4 regions of the Pelosinus sp. UFO1 genome follow, and region 1 is predicted to be linked to each of the others. Evidence: riboswitches for the same ligand, from Rfam matches in the RefSeq annotation. Region 1 holds a riboswitch; each other region holds the start of a gene.

The links. A riboswitch is a leader RNA that binds a small molecule or an ion and turns the genes downstream of it on or off. The one in region 1 is predicted to bind cyclic di-GMP.
Region 2: linked by a shared signal. The riboswitch ahead of UFO1_RS22765 (methyl-accepting chemotaxis protein) and the one ahead of UFO1_RS08940 (porin) in region 1 are both predicted to bind cyclic di-GMP.
Region 3: linked by a shared signal. The riboswitch ahead of UFO1_RS23930 (calcium-binding protein) and the one ahead of UFO1_RS08940 (porin) in region 1 are both predicted to bind cyclic di-GMP.
Region 4: linked by a shared signal. The riboswitch ahead of UFO1_RS11295 (GspE/PulE family protein) and the one ahead of UFO1_RS08940 (porin) in region 1 are both predicted to bind cyclic di-GMP.

What each region holds. Positions count from the first base shown of each region.
Region 1 is NZ_CP008852.1:1,938,305-1,942,525, reverse strand. It holds gene UFO1_RS08945 (nucleotide sugar dehydrogenase) at 1-1, opposite strand, end outside; gene UFO1_RS08940 (porin) at 30-1,523, opposite strand; cyclic di-GMP riboswitch class I at 1,702-1,788, opposite strand; gene UFO1_RS24875 (hypothetical protein) at 2,530-2,739, shown strand; gene UFO1_RS08930 (YdiU family protein) at 2,905-4,221, opposite strand, start outside.
Region 2 is NZ_CP008852.1:4,852,185-4,856,405, reverse strand. It holds gene UFO1_RS22770 (2-hydroxyacid dehydrogenase) at 1-287, opposite strand, end outside; gene UFO1_RS22765 (methyl-accepting chemotaxis protein) at 337-2,304, opposite strand; cyclic di-GMP riboswitch class I at 2,479-2,564, opposite strand; gene UFO1_RS25600 (2-hydroxyacyl-CoA dehydratase) at 2,885-3,106, opposite strand; gene UFO1_RS22760 (hypothetical protein) at 3,189-3,689, opposite strand.
Region 3 is NZ_CP008852.1:86,978-91,198, forward strand. It holds gene UFO1_RS00380 (S1C family serine protease) at 1-233, shown strand, start outside; gene rlmH (23S rRNA (pseudouridine(1915)-N(3))-methyltransferase RlmH) at 235-714, shown strand; gene UFO1_RS00390 (CdaR family transcriptional regulator) at 821-1,165, opposite strand; gene UFO1_RS24225 (LrgB family protein) at 1,108-1,464, shown strand; cyclic di-GMP riboswitch class II at 2,141-2,224, shown strand; gene UFO1_RS23930 (calcium-binding protein) at 2,382-4,221, shown strand, end outside.
Region 4 is NZ_CP008852.1:2,414,602-2,418,822, reverse strand. It holds gene UFO1_RS11310 (shikimate dehydrogenase) at 1-291, shown strand, start outside; gene UFO1_RS11305 (hypothetical protein) at 521-1,102, shown strand; gene UFO1_RS11300 (secretin N-terminal domain-containing protein) at 1,099-2,328, shown strand; cyclic di-GMP riboswitch class II at 2,420-2,504, shown strand; gene UFO1_RS11295 (GspE/PulE family protein) at 2,570-4,221, shown strand, end outside.

The DNA.
Region 1 (4,221 bases):
TCCCTATCTCATTTCACCTACCTATTAATTTAGAAATAATGAGTTAAGTGGCTCCACCATGTGTCGCCTTTATCTCCGCTGATTTTGTCTTTTAGTCCATAATATTCGATACCTGTAACAACATTTTCTGTCAAAGTATAGTTCATTCCTAAGCCATAGCCTTTAAATCCTTTCATAGAGCTACCTGTGCCATTCATTCCATGAGCAATATACGTGCCCTGGGGTTGATTATAATATTTGGCAAATACTCCATAGGTACCCGGCCTCCATGTTTTTAATTCTCCATAGTTAGCACTAAGCACATAACCTTTGCTATCTGTCAAAGTAGATCCCAAAGCCATGGCCCCTACACCAAAATTACTGAAATTATAATTCCCACCAAGAGTCCAGATTGTGTTTTGACTGTGATCTCCGTCATCCTTTTGGTAGTGATGAGCACCGACTTCAAGATTGTAATCAAAATCGTTATACCGCGCGGTTGCTATCAATGTTTTTTTCGTGTAATCGGTTTCGCCATAACTTACCGTGTATTTTATCGGATCTCCAAACTCAACTTTGACGCCTTTAAAATCGCTATCATAAATATTACCGTCCGCCATAAGGTAACCGAACGAACCTGCTGTCACTATCGATTCACCGCTTTTTCCCGCCACATATAGATGTGAAAGCTTGAAGTCATTATTATAATTTACTACATTCTTTTGACCTTCTAGCATACCATAAGCACGCCAATCCTGATTCACTGCACTATTAAAACCAATACGGGCACGAATTCCAGATGAATCCCGATCTAATTGCCCAGGACCACTATTCAATGCGTAATGATAACGAATTTCTCCATCAATCTTTACTTTGTTATCCAACTGATTGCTCCGGTCACCTATATGACTCAATTCATCTACAAGGCCTGTATACGTTTCCGGTGAGATATAATTTGTATTACTACTTTTTGTTTTTTCCTTAGTTACTGTATTATTTAACTGAACCACTGTTTTTGGCTCAATATCAGCATTATTCCTAAGCATTGTTTTCGGATCAACATAGTCATTATTTAGTGTAAGCATTGTGTTTTTATCAGTAGTGAGTTTGTCTGGATTCGTTATAATTCTCGTTGTCATTTGCGCAATTTCATACGCAAAATCAGCTTTGGCTTTTTCAATATCTAGGTTTTGGTCACCAATTATTTTTGTTGTGATTTGTGCCATTTTATATGCGAATTCATTTCTTTGGTTGTTAGGTAAAATCGGCATTATTTTTGCTGTTACCTTAGCAGTTGAATACGCAAATTCAACTTTAAAGTTCTCGACATTTGTGGTTGGGGTAGATAATATTTTCCCTGTAATTTGTGCCATTTCATAGGCAAATTCAGCTTTGAATTTTTCTGTATTTCCTGGAATTACAAGTTTATTGTCACCCTCGATTTTCATTTCATTTGAAGCATATACCACGTTTCCCCCGGGCTCATTTATTGGTATAACGACTATCGTTGCAACCGAAAACAGTAATATAAAAACCTTTTTCACTTAAAAAACTCACCGCCCTGATAAGATGTATTTTCATAGTCGCGTCTGGTTGTCCCATTACATACGTTTCATTCACCTGAAAGCTTGCTGCAACACTTATACAGGTTAATTCCTCTCGATGGAAAATTGGCAACAAACATCAATTTTTGCACAAAAAAATGCCAGGTTGCATTTCAAGAAATGCAACCTGGCAATCATAGACTTAATCGTCCTTAGACCCATAGCTTTGCGTCCCTTCTTTTCAGAAGGTTTGCCAATTATATACTTTTTAGTTAATTTTCGCTCAATATTGTTAAATTCCTGCATAATTATGGTATATTGTTAAATATTTAAGATACATAACATCTATTATCATAATTCATCTTTCTATTTTTCAAAACATTCCATTATCGATTTCAATAAAATTCCTCTAGAAGCATTTCAAAAGGTTAAATGTAAATACTTTACATTTAACCTAATTACTGGTATATTTAGAATCTATTTTATTTTTAGAGGAGACTTTTATAATGGATTTAACAACTACGTGTACTTTATTATCCAATGCTTCACATTATTTCCCTTGGATTGTACTAATTATAATCGCCTATGAGTTAGTAATATTTGATTAATCAAGATATTTTAAGCAGTAAACTAAAAACACTACATGGCTCGTTAACCCTTGTAGTGTCTGAGATGAGAACGGCATTTTAAAATTTTTGGTCAAAAAAAGATAATAATTTCTTTAAGCACGATCCGAATGAGTTAGCCAAAAAATACACAAAGCAGCTACCAGAGTTAAAATAACCCCTACTTCAAACACATCAGGCCCATCGAACCACATTTCTCCCCCTCCCATAACTATATATGTTTTTGAAAAGCCTTACTATATACATACTTTATTTATCATTTTTTATAACACAATCTTCAAAATAAAAAACACCGTGCTACCAATAGGTACGACGTATATCCAATACCAATTGCATAGCTCGATCACTATGCGTAAATAATATGGTCAGGAGGTGATCATATGACACAACAACAAGCTAGTAACTCGCAACAAGCCAGTAACTCGCAACAAGCCAGTAACTCGCAACAAGCTAGTAACTCGCAACAAGCCAGTAACTCGCAACAAGCCAGTAACTCGCAACAACAACGATCAACCAAAGACAAACAACAGGATATAAAAAATGCTGCCTATATTGCTAGTATAGATCAGCCCAATCACCCAAATACCTAAAGTAAAAAACGGTAACTACTATAATATGTTTTATAGCGGCCTCTGGAGACGTTTTAAAAGCAGTGCCGCTTTGCAAGGTAAAAAGACCACTACCAGTCAAATGACCAGTAGTGGCTTTTTTGAATTCCTATATGGTACTCTCTACATCCTCCCTTTGCTTCTATGTCAGGTACCGCAAAAAGTTCGGTAAGGACGGGTTGATAGCGCTGGCAGTGTAGAGTAATCAGCCTGTTCGGGGGAGTGTGCGTAAGGACATGAAAGAACATCAAGAAGCCGCTCCATTACACTGTATTCTCCTTGCACCGCGGCTTCTAGTGCGGCTTCTACCCGGTGATTACGTGGGATTATCGTAGGATTGCTATTTTGCATCAACTGATGCGAAGAGGCTTCCGCTTCCTGCTGCCTGCCTAGCCTCGCCTGCCACAACTCATGCCATTGAGCAAATTCTGTGGTGCCAAACAGTTCCATATTGGGCCGCATATCAAAAGTTAATGCGCGGAAGGTGTTGGTATAGTCCGCACGATACTTCTTCATCATACCGAGAAGGTCTTCAATAAGATTTTTATCCTGTTCTTCTTCATTAAATATTCCCAGTTTTGCTCTCATTCCCGCAAGCCAATTAGATTGATACAACTCAGTAAAATCTGAAATTGCATCCTGGGCTAGCTTGACAGCCTGCTCCTGATTGTCATGCAACAATGGCAATAGGGTTTCAGCAAATCGCGCGAGATTCCATCCAGCAATATGCGGCTGATTGCCATAAGCATAGCGACCTTGTAAATCAATAGAACTGAATACCGTTGCTGGGTCATAGATATCCATGAAGGCACAAGGACCATAATCTATAGTTTCGCCACTAAGGGTCATGTTGTCGGTATTCATCACCCCGTGAATAAAGCCAACCAGTTGCCATTTGGCAATCAATACGGCCTGCCGTTTGATCACTTCTTGAAGCAAAGAAAAATAGCGGTTCGGAGCAATGTCAACGTTTGGAAAATGTCGTTGCAATGTATAATCAGCTAGGATCCGGAGTTCCTCAATAGTGCCCCAGTTTGAAGCATACTGAAAGGTGCCGACGCGCAGATGACTAGCAGCCACACGGGTCAGAATTGCACCAGGCTGGTAGGTTTCGCGGATTAAGGTCTCACCTGTTGTCACCACCGCTAGGCTGCGAGTGGTAGGAATACCAAGACCATGCATTGCTTCGCTGATGATGTATTCGCGCAGCATTGGCCCAAGTGCCGCTCGACCGTCGCCCCGGCGGGAATATGGCGTTCTTCCTGAACCCTTGAGCTGAATATCAACCCGCTGACCTAGAGGATTAATCTGCTCGCCAAGCAGCAGAGCCCGCCCATCCCCTAACAAAGCAAAATTTCCGAATTGATGCCCCGCGTAAGCTTGAGCCAGAGGCGAAGCACCTTCTGGAATCTGGTTGCCAGCAAATACCGCTATGCCATCTTCACTTTGCAGTGCCTCGGCATT
Region 2 (4,221 bases), 2.2 Mb from region 1:
GTGCTGGCGACTAAAATACCCCTTTCTTCTGCAGCTTCTAGATCAATATTATCAACGCCACTGCCTGTTTTTTGAATCAATTTTAAGTTAGGGGCCTTCCCTATAATACTTCGTGTAATCGGAAAAGCGGCAGTAATAAAATAATGTGCCCTCGATAAAAAATGTTCTTTTTGACTATCATTTAGATCATGCCAATAGACTATTTCTGTAGTAGGTTCCTTATAGGTTTCAATCATCTTATGTATTTCAGGTGATACTTTTTCAAAATAAATTACAGTTATAGTCATTTTCTATCCTCCGTTTAAAAAGTGAATATATGCCGTATACCTGTTATACCTAAATCTTAAACTTGGATACAATGTCCTGCAAATTTCCTGCCATTTGAGACAGATCCGTGCTGGAAGAAGCAATCTCCTGAATAGATGCAGTTTGTTCTTCTGTAGCTGCTAATACAGTTTGTGCTTGACCTGTCGCATCCTTACTAATCTTCGTAATTTCCTTTACTGAAGATACGATTTGTTGGCTACCGTTAGCCATCTGCTCAATGGCTGCAGAAATTTCACGGATTTGATCCGACTCTTCTTCAATAAGTAAAGCAATCTCGTTAAAAGATTGTCCCGCGGCTATGGCAACTTCTGTACCTTTTCTTACCTCATCAGTTCCATCATTCATTGCTAGTACAGCCTTAGTCGTATCTGCCTGAATTTCTCCAATCAAAGCAGCAATCTCTTTCGCAGCTCCTTGAGACTGTTCCGCGAGTTTTCTAACCTCCTCAGCTACCACAGCAAAACCACGGCCTTGTTCACCAGCACGAGCAGCTTCAATAGCAGCGTTTAAGGCTAATAGATTCGTTTGACCGGCTATTCCCGCAATAGTATCAACGATTTGCCCGATTTCCTTAGAACGTTCACCAAGTTTAGCTACTACTTGTGCTGAATTATTCACTGAAGTTTCAATATTCGTCATCTGACTCGTAACTTTCTGGACAGCCTTACCACCTTCTTGAGCAGTATTTGATGTTTTCTCGGCTGTAGCAGAAGCGCTGCCAGTATTAGCAGCGATTTGTTGAAGACCCGCAGACATTTGTTCAACGATATGCATTGTGTTATCTACAGCCTGCATTTGATGTGTTGTCCCGTCAGTCACACCTGTTATTGCAGTTGATACTTGATTTGCCGCCTGAGATAATTGTTCTGTGCTTGCTGTAAGCTCTTCAGAGGAAGCCGATACTATTTCACTTGCCTCCTGAACTTTCACAATCATTTGTCTAAAATTCCCAATAGACGTTGATAGGGCCTTCGCCAAAATACCAATCTCGTCATTAGATGAAGAAGTAATAGCTACAGAGAGATCCCCGTCACCAATCTTCGCAACTTGCCTAGAAATCTCTTCAATTGGACGTAATAGTCTAATAAGGAATATCCATGCAACTAACCCGACAACAAGAAGAGCCACTAAAAGAGAAATCACCATAGTAGTAAGGCTAGCATAAAAGTCACTGATAATTTCACTCTTAGGCATACTAACAATTACCACCCAGGGGGTATTCTTAATTGGTACAGCTAAGGCCAAAGAGTCTCGACCGATAGAATCGGGGTAAGGGATTAATTTCCCCGAATTCTCGAGTAAAGAATGTAACATATTTTCAGGAACTTTTATTTGTTCTTTTATTAAATCTTTATTCGTGTGAGCTAGTATTGATCCATCTTGAGCAACAATACCTGCCACTCCAGTTTCACCCACTTTGACTTGCTCGAGAAAATTTTGTAGGGTTTCTAAGGAGATTGACTGAGCAACAAATCCCGCCATTTTACCGTCCTGTGTTTTGACAGGTTGTGTAACTATGACTGAGGGTATTCCTGATGCCCTGTTCACTATTACATCGCTAATGTGTGACTTTTGATCCTTCATCGTGTCTTTAAAAAAATCCCGGTCAGCCACACTTCCCCCTATTGTTTTTGCATCGTAGGGAGCTATGGCAAATCGTGCGCCCGCAGAATTGATAAATACCAGACGATCAACTCCCCATGTGGCTGCGAAATATGCATTGATCTTATCTTGTACACGGGAAGCATCTCCAGATTTAAGGTCAAGATCTTCACTATAATATTTACCGCTTCTTGAAAATGAAGCAAATAATTCACTTGTCTCACCCGCCAGCTGAGAAGCCTGGCCATTCATTGCCACTTGATTGTTATTCAATGTTCTTCCATAGAGAACATACATACCTGACCCTCCGACGATAAGCCCTGTCATAAGAAGGGCAATCACTAACAACGTAACGGTTTTTGCTTTAATAGACATATCTTATTCTCCTTTATTAAAAACTAAATACTAATTTATTTGTAAATGATCTCATGCATTTATAATTCCTGCGAAGTTGCTAGTTATGGAATACTTCAACCGTAATCTACATGCATAATTTCATTAAGAAATCAAAAATTCCCAGACGAATGCCTGGGTTTCAATACCTTTTTCAAGGGAAACCTGGCAATCATAGACCAAATGTCCTTAGACCCATAGCTTTGCGTCCCTACCTTTCAGTAAGTTTGCCAAATATGTAATTTTCTACATTTACAATATCATAATTATAAGACTAATAAATTATTATAATATTAACGTTTGGTTAATATTACTAAAAATATGGCGTGTAATTACCTCTAGTATGGAATATAATGATTGATATTGATAACGATTATCAATATCAATCATTATATTCCATACTGTTTAATTTTGTCAACACTTCAATTGCCTTCCTGAAAATAAAAAAAGCCGTCGCAATAACCTGCGAAGGCATGAATTTATATATGTTATTGCTTATCTTATAGAGAGTAATGTGACAACTAAAAGCGTCAATCACGCCTGGATCATTTCAAGAAAGGCTTCATTGACAAACTACTGTTCCTCCCAGTTCTTCAACCAGCCTAATTACTTTTTCTGAGCCTAGCCCAACAGGTACACCAGTAAGTAAAATACGTGGCCCTGTATTATGCCTGTTTTGCTCTAAACCAACTTTAATAGCAGCGTTCAGTTCTTCCAGCATAGTTGTAACTTTTGCTTTCCTTAAGTTCTTGTTTGGTTCCGCATAAAGAAACGGGATAAGCACCAGCTGCCAAGATCAATTTAATACTATATCTTTTGCAGTTCGTCGGTATCATAAAAAAGGTTGCTGATACCTCTATTCATGCTTAATTAGCTCTAATTACATAACATTGAACACCTTCATGTACATAACCATTTCTCCCTGTTCCAAGCTCTCTAAAATTAGTGGTATAGAAGTGATCTCCCGTTGAGCTATTGTAGTACCGGTGTAAAGCTATCGTCCGCGGATGGCGTGAACTATAGACATAACCTTCGATACCTTCGTATACATAAGAATCATTCCCTCTACCAAGCTCATCAAAGTTGGTAGTGTAGAAGTGATCTCCATTTGAGCTGCTCCAGTATCTATGCAAAGGGACTGTCCCCGAAATATGAGATTTGTATACATAGCCCTCGACACCTTCATGTACATAGCCGTTGTTCCCTTCTCCAAGCTCATCGAAATCAGTGGTATAGAAGTGATCACCTGTTGAACTATTGAAGTATCGGTGTAAAGGCTCTATATTCGGACGATGTGAGGCGTAAACATTTAAGCCTGGCAATAATAAAAACATACCCACCAGAATAAAAATAAAATTCTTCTTCATTATCGAACTTCCTTTCAGCGTAGTTTACGAATACGATTGCATTCAAGTAAATCCTCAGATTGAGAACCACTAATTTGCCTCTATTTTTTTATCATAGGTAGAATTTTTCAAGTTACATCAAATTAGCCATATTGCAATTCTAATTTTAAAAACGGCAATGTCATGCATTTCATTCTCAACAAGGTCACTCATTGTGATTGATCTATTATGTAGCGGCTAAGCTTCTATTACTGATACGCTAAAACCTATTTGCATTATCACTCCCCTTAATTTGTTATTTAAGCATAACATTAGAATATGACAAAATTATGACGGAATAGTAAATTTTACATACAACCGTATATCGATTCAATAGATATGTGTTCCTATATATATATCGTCTTTCATTGACATACATTCCGCATTGACGATAAATTAACTACAAATATAAATTTCTTTCCTATTTTTTATCTGCACATATAAGCTGAATATTCGATAGACAAAAAAGCACCGCCCTACCAATTAAGGAGGACGGAGCGGTGGTGAGTTGGTA
Region 3 (4,221 bases), 1.9 Mb from region 1:
ATAAAGGAGTTTATTTAGTGCAAGTCGCAAAGGGTGGCCCAGCAGGTAAGGCTGGACTTAAGGAAGGCGATATTATTTTAAAGATAGCAGAGACAGAGATTAACAGTGTAGCAGATCTAAGAGGTGCAGTTGATGCTCAGGCTGTTGGTGGTACCGTAAGTGTTACTATTGTACGTAAAGGTCAGCAGCAGGTTGTGAACGTACTTTTAGAAGAAATGCCGAGTCAGCAGTAATATGAAAATTACCATTGTTGCCGTTGGCAAAATAAAAGAAAAATATCTTACCATGGGCATTGCTGAATTTGTTAAACGTCTTACCCCTTACTGCCGCTTATCAATTATAGAGGTCGACGAAGAACGCATGCCCGATAACCCTTCTGATGCCGAAAAAGTGAAGGTTCTATTTAAAGAAGGGGAACGTATGTTAAAACACGTTAAGGAAGGGACACACCTTATTGTCCTTGATGTGGTTGGCAAGCTAGCTTCCTCAGAAGAGCTGGCAGAAAAAATCAGTATCCTAGGTATTTCCGGGAAAAGTGATATCACTTTCGTCATTGGTGGTGCCTTTGGTCTTTCCCCCGATATAGTCAAAGCAGCCAGCGAACGGTTGTCTTTCTCTAAGATGACCTTTACTCATCAGATGATACGCTTGTTATTAGTTGAACAGGTGTATCGGGCATTTAAGATTAATCGGGGGGAACCGTATCATTTGTAGTGGCGAAAATGGCATGTAATAACCTTAAAATTTGAACAAAGTCGCCCTAGCAAGGAGAATTTCTCTTTGCTAGGGCGGTTTTGTTCAAATTATGAAAGAAAAGTCACTAAATTTTAGTTAGCAGGCGGGCGGAAATTAATCCTAGTTGCAGTTGAAATTGATGTTGAGAATTTTCAGGGTCAAATCCCGTGATTTCATGAATACGATTTAAGCGATATTTCAAAGTATGCCTATGCACAAAAAAAAATTGTGAGGTTTCTTTAATATTGCTATTGCATTCCAGAAAAGCTTCAAAAGTAGTTACCAGCTCACTTTTATGATTGGTATCATAATCAATCATTGGCGCTACCGTTTGCATGTAATAATTGTATAATTCCATTTCATTTACGTTATTTGCAAATAAATTATAGGCCCGAGATCCATAAAATAATATACAATCTTTTTTTTGCAACCGATCGGCGACATCTTGGCGGAATCCCTGCGCTGACAGCCGCCTTCGTAATTACCACCGGTATTATCGGCACTAGACTGAGTCCTATAGTTTTCCGCTGGATGAAGCAGGTCAGTCCTATAACCAAAGGACTGATGCTTGGCGTGGCCGCTCACGGAGCGGGAACTGCCAAGGCGCAGGAATATGGCAAAATGGAAACGGCCATTGCCAGTCTGGCGATGATCTTTATGGGCATTATTACAACGCTGCTCGCCCCGGAGGTTGTACCGTTGTGTTTTCAGTTTCTTGGTATAAATTGATAGTAGCAAGTGTATTTATTGATCGATTGAAAAGAGAAGAAATGGCCACAACATTATAGGCAAGCACTCATTGAGGAAGAAAGACAAGGGGACGGAGGAAATGTCTTTGTAGACAAATCCACCGTCCTTTTGTCTTGCCAGTTAGAATTGATTTGTTAGATTGGCATACTATTTCGCCAGAATTCCCAAAAGTGATCGAGGCAGAGTATGAGATCATTTTTCCTAGAAAAGAAGAGGGTAATCAAAGTGAGCATAAAAACTGAACCGTTGGACTCGATACGGAGAAGAACCGTATCACTGGTAACGGCGAAAAATAGAAAAAAAGAGTTGGAAGTCCAATCTTCCAACTCTTTTTTTGATGTTACCGGTATACTTTGTAAAATACTCGGGATTGCTCACACAGACATGCCGTCCCTGTGAGTCTGAGCCACCTTACCTTATAGCACTATTATGAAGCGAATTGGTGTACGCTATAGCCCCCCATTTTACTTAAGGGATGCTTTATTTGTGATAATGAGGCTTGAATTATTGTCGATGTTTGTCGTATTGAGTAAATTTTTGTTGATGAAATGGGACTTTGAGGCCAACGAAATGGGACCCCGAAATAAAGGTAATTAATGTGAGAGAGTGGAAATGTAGAATGTGTAAATCTTGTGTATAATTTAATATTTTCCTTAGGATGGGATTAAGCAATGAATGTCAGCCTGTATGTGGACACTTGGGCTGTCAGGAGCTGGTAGTGTAACCGGGATCTCTTTTTTTGTGTTTTTATTGACGGGTAATAGACCAAAAGTAAGCATAATTTGTTAGCCAAAGATGTGAAATGAGTAGCCTGGAAAATGTTCTAAATATAAAGCAATTTCAGTTGGGAGATAACCATGTATGCAGTTCCAAAAAACTCATGGAGGGATTAGATTATGGGCAAAAGCAAAACTAATAGTGAAGCTGGTAGCGATATTTCGTATATCGGATATGACCAAGACGTTTTAACTGGCGGAAATGGTAAAGACCATCAAAACGGTAAAGGCGGCACAGGTAGTTTACCTGGTAAAAACGGAAAGTCTGCTTTAATCGGCGGGGAAGGTAATGATAATCTTCACGGGGGAAACGGCAAGGACATTGTAGTTGGTCAAGGTGGTAACGATACCCTGTATGGCGGAAATGGTAAGGACCTTTTAATTGGCGGGGAAGGTAATGATAATCTTTACGGCGGAAATGGTAAGGACATTCTAGTCGGCGGAGCGGATAATGATACCTTGTCTGGTGGAAAAGGCAAAGACATTCTTAGTGGTGGCGTGGGAAATGATTTGCTTGACGGTGGTTATGGAGCCGATTTTATGGCTGGTGGCAACGGCGATGATACTTACGTAGTAAATAATTATCGTGATACAGTAGAAGAGAGAGCAGGCGAAGGCATAGACACTGTACAGGCAAGTATCTCATATACCCTAGGCGCCAATGTAGAAAATCTAACTTTAACCGGTAAAGCAAATCTTGACGGAACAGGAAACGAACTAGACAATGTCATTATAGGAAATAGCGGAAATAATGTTCTTAATGGTGGGGCTGGGAACGACTTTCTGGACGGTGGAATTGGTGCCGACACCATGTACGGTGGCCGGGGTGATGACACCTACATCGTCGACAACGTTGGTGATGTGGTCGTGGAAAAAGCAGGCGAAGGCAACGACACTGTGCAGGCAAGTATATCATATACCTTAGGCGCCAATGTGGAAAATCTTACTTTAACCGGTGAAGAGAATCTTAACGGGACAGGAAACGGACTAGATAATGTCATTATAGGAAACAGCGGAAATAACGTTCTTAATGGTGGGGCTGGGAACGACTATCTGGACGGCGGAATTGGTGTCGACACCATGTACGGCGGAGTGGGCGACGACACTTTTATCGTTGACAATGTTGACGATGTGGTAATCGAAGCTACAGGCGAAGGCACTGACACTGTGCAGTCGTCGATAAGTTATGTATTAACCGCTAACGTGGAAAACCTGACTTTGACCGGCAGCGCCAACATCAATGGTACCGGTAATGAACTTGATAATACTATCATCGGCAACAGTGGCAACAATATTCTAGACGGCGGAGCCGGAAATGATACATACATTTACGGAATTGGTTCAGGTAATGATACGATTGATAACTACGAATTGGCGGGCAGTAATGGCTTTGACGTTGTGCAATTCGGACAAGGGATTGACAAGAATTCATTTGAATACCTAACGGAAGGATCGGATCTCATTTTACAATTAAAAGAAACCGGTGAGACGCTTACGCTAAAGAATTGGTATCTTGGAGAAGACTACCAGGTAGAAAATTTCCGTTTTTCCGATGGTAGCATACTTACACCAACTGATATAAATGATTCTCTTATGATTGTAGGTACTGAAGGGAATGATACACTATATGGTCGTGAGAACCGCAATGACAGAATTTTTGGCCTCGGTGGAGATGACAATCTATACGGCTATAGCGGCAAAGATAAACTAGATGGTGGAGAGGGCAACGACCTTCTAGACGGCGGAATCGACGCCGACATCATGTATGGCGGAGCGGGCAACGATACCTTTATCGTCGACAACGCCGGTGATGTGGTAATCGAAGCTGCGGGCGAAGGTACCGATACGGTGCAGTCATCGATCAGCTATGCCCTTACGGCGAATGTGGAAAACCTGACTCTGACCGGTAGCGCCGACATTAACGGCACAGGCAATGAACTTGACAACATCATCCTCGGCA
Region 4 (4,221 bases), 480 kb from region 1:
CAAGTCAAAGAATGCGATATTCTGATTAACTCGACTCCCATTGGTATGTCAACTAGTGAAAAAGAAGAGTTGCCTATTCTATGGGAGAATGTAAATAAGGACGCTACTATCTGTGATTTAATATATAATCCGCCAATTACTGCTTTTTTAAACTCAGCTCAAATTCGTGGCTATAGAATCATTAATGGAGCAGGAATGTTGGTAGAGCAAGGGGCCTTAGCATTTGAACTATGGACAGATAAGCAAGCACCGCGTACTATTATGTCGAATATTTTATCAAAATATATGTAAAAAAATAACAAAACACCTTATTTTAAAGCAGGAATTTACAAAATTGGTTAGAATATACATAATTAGGACATAAAGGCTTGGGTCCCAGGACCCGAGCCTTTATTTTGAAATTTTATTATGATAAATTGCATTATAATATCCTTTTTATTTGTCGCAATTATCAGTAATTTTTTAAGTAAATAAGAGAAAAATTGCTAGGTCTTATTTAGTATAGTAGGGGTGGACAACTTTGGAATTATCAGCTCAAATTGGAAAATTTACAGCCAAACAACGTCTAGGCATAATTCTCGGAGTGGGAAGCATCGTATTTATCATCACAATGTATATAACACCTACCGAAGTAGTGACGGCACCTACTATTCCTAAACAAGCAAATACGGGAGTTGTTAAGAGCTCCACCAATAAGGCTATTATGCTTGTTGGACAACAAGGTAATCAAACAAACCAAGTGTTTCGTGATCCTTTCCTTATACCTTCCGAATTTCAAGAAAAAATACCAATTACTAACAACGTAAGAGATCAAGGATTTTCAAAGGTTCCTAGTTCAAATAGAGAACCTACCGCGAGTGAAAAACTAATTACCCCAATTAAAGCCAAAGAATCTGTTACACTGACTGGTATAGTTAGTACCGATAATCAGCGTTTAGCAGTTATTCAATCAGCGAACAAAAGTAAAGCCTACCAGTTATATGAATTTATAGATACATACCAACTGGTTGCGATTCAGGATGATACTGTTATTCTTAAAGATAATGATAGCCAGCTCGTATTATCCCTAGAAACTCCCGGGAAAAAAGGAGGAAGAAAATGAGATACAAGATATTTATATGCTTGTTAGTACTTTTTCTCTCTATAGGGATTTCTAGTATGGCAATGGCATCTCCTCAAAGTATTAACCTTAATTTCATGGATGAAGATGTGCGTGTAGTCCTACATACTCTTGCCACAATTGGAAATGTTGATATGATTATTGATGATTCGATCAAAGGTAATATTACCATGAAAATTAATAATATAACCTTTGAAAATGCTTTGGCCCTAATCACTTCTGCTAAGGGAATATCGTATCGAAAAATAGGTGATTCCTACATTATCGAACCTGCTGACATGGGTATAACAGAAGTCTATAAACTTCGTTATATTCGTGCTGTTGATATAAAAAAATCTCTAGAACCTATTATGGGAAGTCTCAAACTAAAAGCAGAGATAGATGAAGTATCAAACTCCTTACTTGTTAGTGGTTCACCTACAGGCTGTGCTCGTATTAAAACACTATTAACAGATCTTGATATTCCGCAACAGCAGGTAACCCTGGAAGCGAAAGTAGTAGCCATAAATAAAGCTAAAACAAAAGATCTAGGAATTGATTGGTCATGGGATGTGACGCCCCAGTACCCTGAAGTTGAAACAACAGATGAAGTACGAGATAGTAACGGTAAAGTAACAACACCCGCAAAGACCACAATTACTCGGACAGCACATAAAGGTACTATAAGATTTGGTAGTAGTCCTGCAGGAGTCCCCTATGAGTTTTACTACCAGGCAAAGATCAATGCTCTTATTAGCAATGGTAATGCTAAGATTTTAGCAAGTCCTAAGGTAACTACCATTAATGGCAAGGAAGCACGTATTTTAATTGGAGATCACATCCCTGTGCTCACAGAAAAAACAGAAAACGGTAAAACAACCACTACTGTAGAATATGTTGACGCAGGTATTAAACTTACTTATACCCCCACCATTACCGCTGAAGGTACTGTGACTGCTAAAGTTCGTACGGAAGTGAGTACTCCAACTTTAGTATCTGATATTAAAAATTATCGTATTACTACTCGCGAAGCTGAAACTACGGTCTGCATGAACGATGGTGAGACAATGGTAATTGGCGGTCTTATTGGTAGTGAAGAATCCAAAACAAATAATAATGTACCTTTCTTAAGTGAATTGCCTTTGATCGGAACATTATTTAAAAGTGTACATAATTCGAAATCAGAAACGGAAGTCATTATATTTTTAACAGCACACACTTCTAAGTAATAAGAGTAATCTTTACATAATTATAAATCTATTATTTAGCATTTTTGGTAATAAATTGACATTATTTTAGCGAATGCTGGATATAAAAGTTGATATAGATAGTTGTGATGAAATCCGTGATGTATTTGGGCACTTTATCTAGGATGGAACAAGTAGTGCAACCGACTAACTTTATGCATTTAATTAAAATATGAATGTATTTGCTGTTCGGTTGCTTTTTTTATGAATAGGTAGGTGGAAAATGAAACGAAAAAGACTGGGTGATTTGTTGCTTGAGACAAATCTAATCACACAACAACAATTAGAGGAAGCACTAAAGATTCAAAAAAAGGACAATAAACGGCTAGGTAAAGTATTGAGCGATCTTAATTATGTATCCGAAGATGCCATGATTCAAGTTCTTGAGTTTCAATTAGGCGTACCTCATGTGGATTTATCAAATATTGTTATAAAGCCAGCAACAGCAGCTCTTGTTCCAGTGAATTTAGCAGAACGACACCAAGTGATTCCGATAAAAATAGCTGGTAATAAAATTACCCTAGCTATGGTTGATCCTACTAATTTTTATGCCATTGATGACATTCGTATGGCTTCTGGTTTTGATGTAGAACCAGTTATCGCCACGGAAAAAGATATTTTACGAGCCATAAGAGAATCTTATGGTGTCCAAGATTTAGTGCAAAAGGCTGTCAATAATATGCGACCAGAAGATATGGCATTAACAGCCGAACTCCAAACAGCAGATGATGCGCCTATCATTGGCTTGGTCAATTCTCTTATGAACCAAGCCATTAAGGACATGGCTAGTGACATACATATTGAACCACAAGATAAGACACTCCGAGTTCGCTATCGTGTAGATGGCATGTTAAGAGAAGTTGGCAGCTTTCCGCGAGACATTCATCCTGCAATTGTTGCTAGAATTAAAATTATGAGTGATATGGACATCGCGGAGAAGCGGATACCCCAGGATGGCAGAATCAAAGTGAAAGAAGCAGGCCATAATGTGGACGTGCGAGTATCAACTCTACCTACCATTATGGGAGAAAAAGTCGTCATGCGGCTATTAGATCAGAAAGCAGTTATTTTGGATCTTAATAAACTTGGCTTTTCCCCTGAAAACTTTACTATGTATCACAAATTATGTTCCCATTCCTATGGCATGGTTTTAGTTACAGGTCCCACTGGATCAGGAAAAACGACGACTCTCTATTCTACGTTAACTAAAGTGAATTCACCCAGTAAAAATATTATTACCCTAGAAGATCCTGTAGAATATCGTTTGGCTGGTGTAAATCAGGTACAAGTCAATCCTAAAGCTGGTCTTACCTTTGCTAGCGGACTTCGTTCCGTATTGCGCCAAGATCCTAATATTGTGTTAGTAGGCGAGATACGTGATAGCGAAACTGCGGATATTGCGATTCGAGCGGCCTTGACTGGCCATCTAGTCTTTAGTACCTTACATACAAATAATGCAGCAGGGACTATCACCCGTTTACTAGATATGAATGTTGAGCCTTTTCTTGTAGCTTCGTCTGTTTTAGGTGTTGTAGCACAACGGTTAGTCAGGTTAATATGTCCCGAATGCAAAGAAGGTTATATACCTAATTCTGATTCTTTAGAACGGCTCTTCTTAGGTATCGGACCCGACGCACAAATTACACTACATAGGGGAGTAGGCTGCGCACGTTGTAATCATACGGGCTATCGGGGACGAATGGCCATTCATGAACTAATGCCTATAACCGCTCAAATACGAGAAGCGATTAGCCGTAAAGCTTCTAGTGACGAAATTAGTAACATTGCTGTTAAACAGGGTATGACTACTATGCGCCAGGATGCGATTCAAAAAGCCTTAGCTGGTTTGACAGATGTTCAAGAGGTGATGCGGGT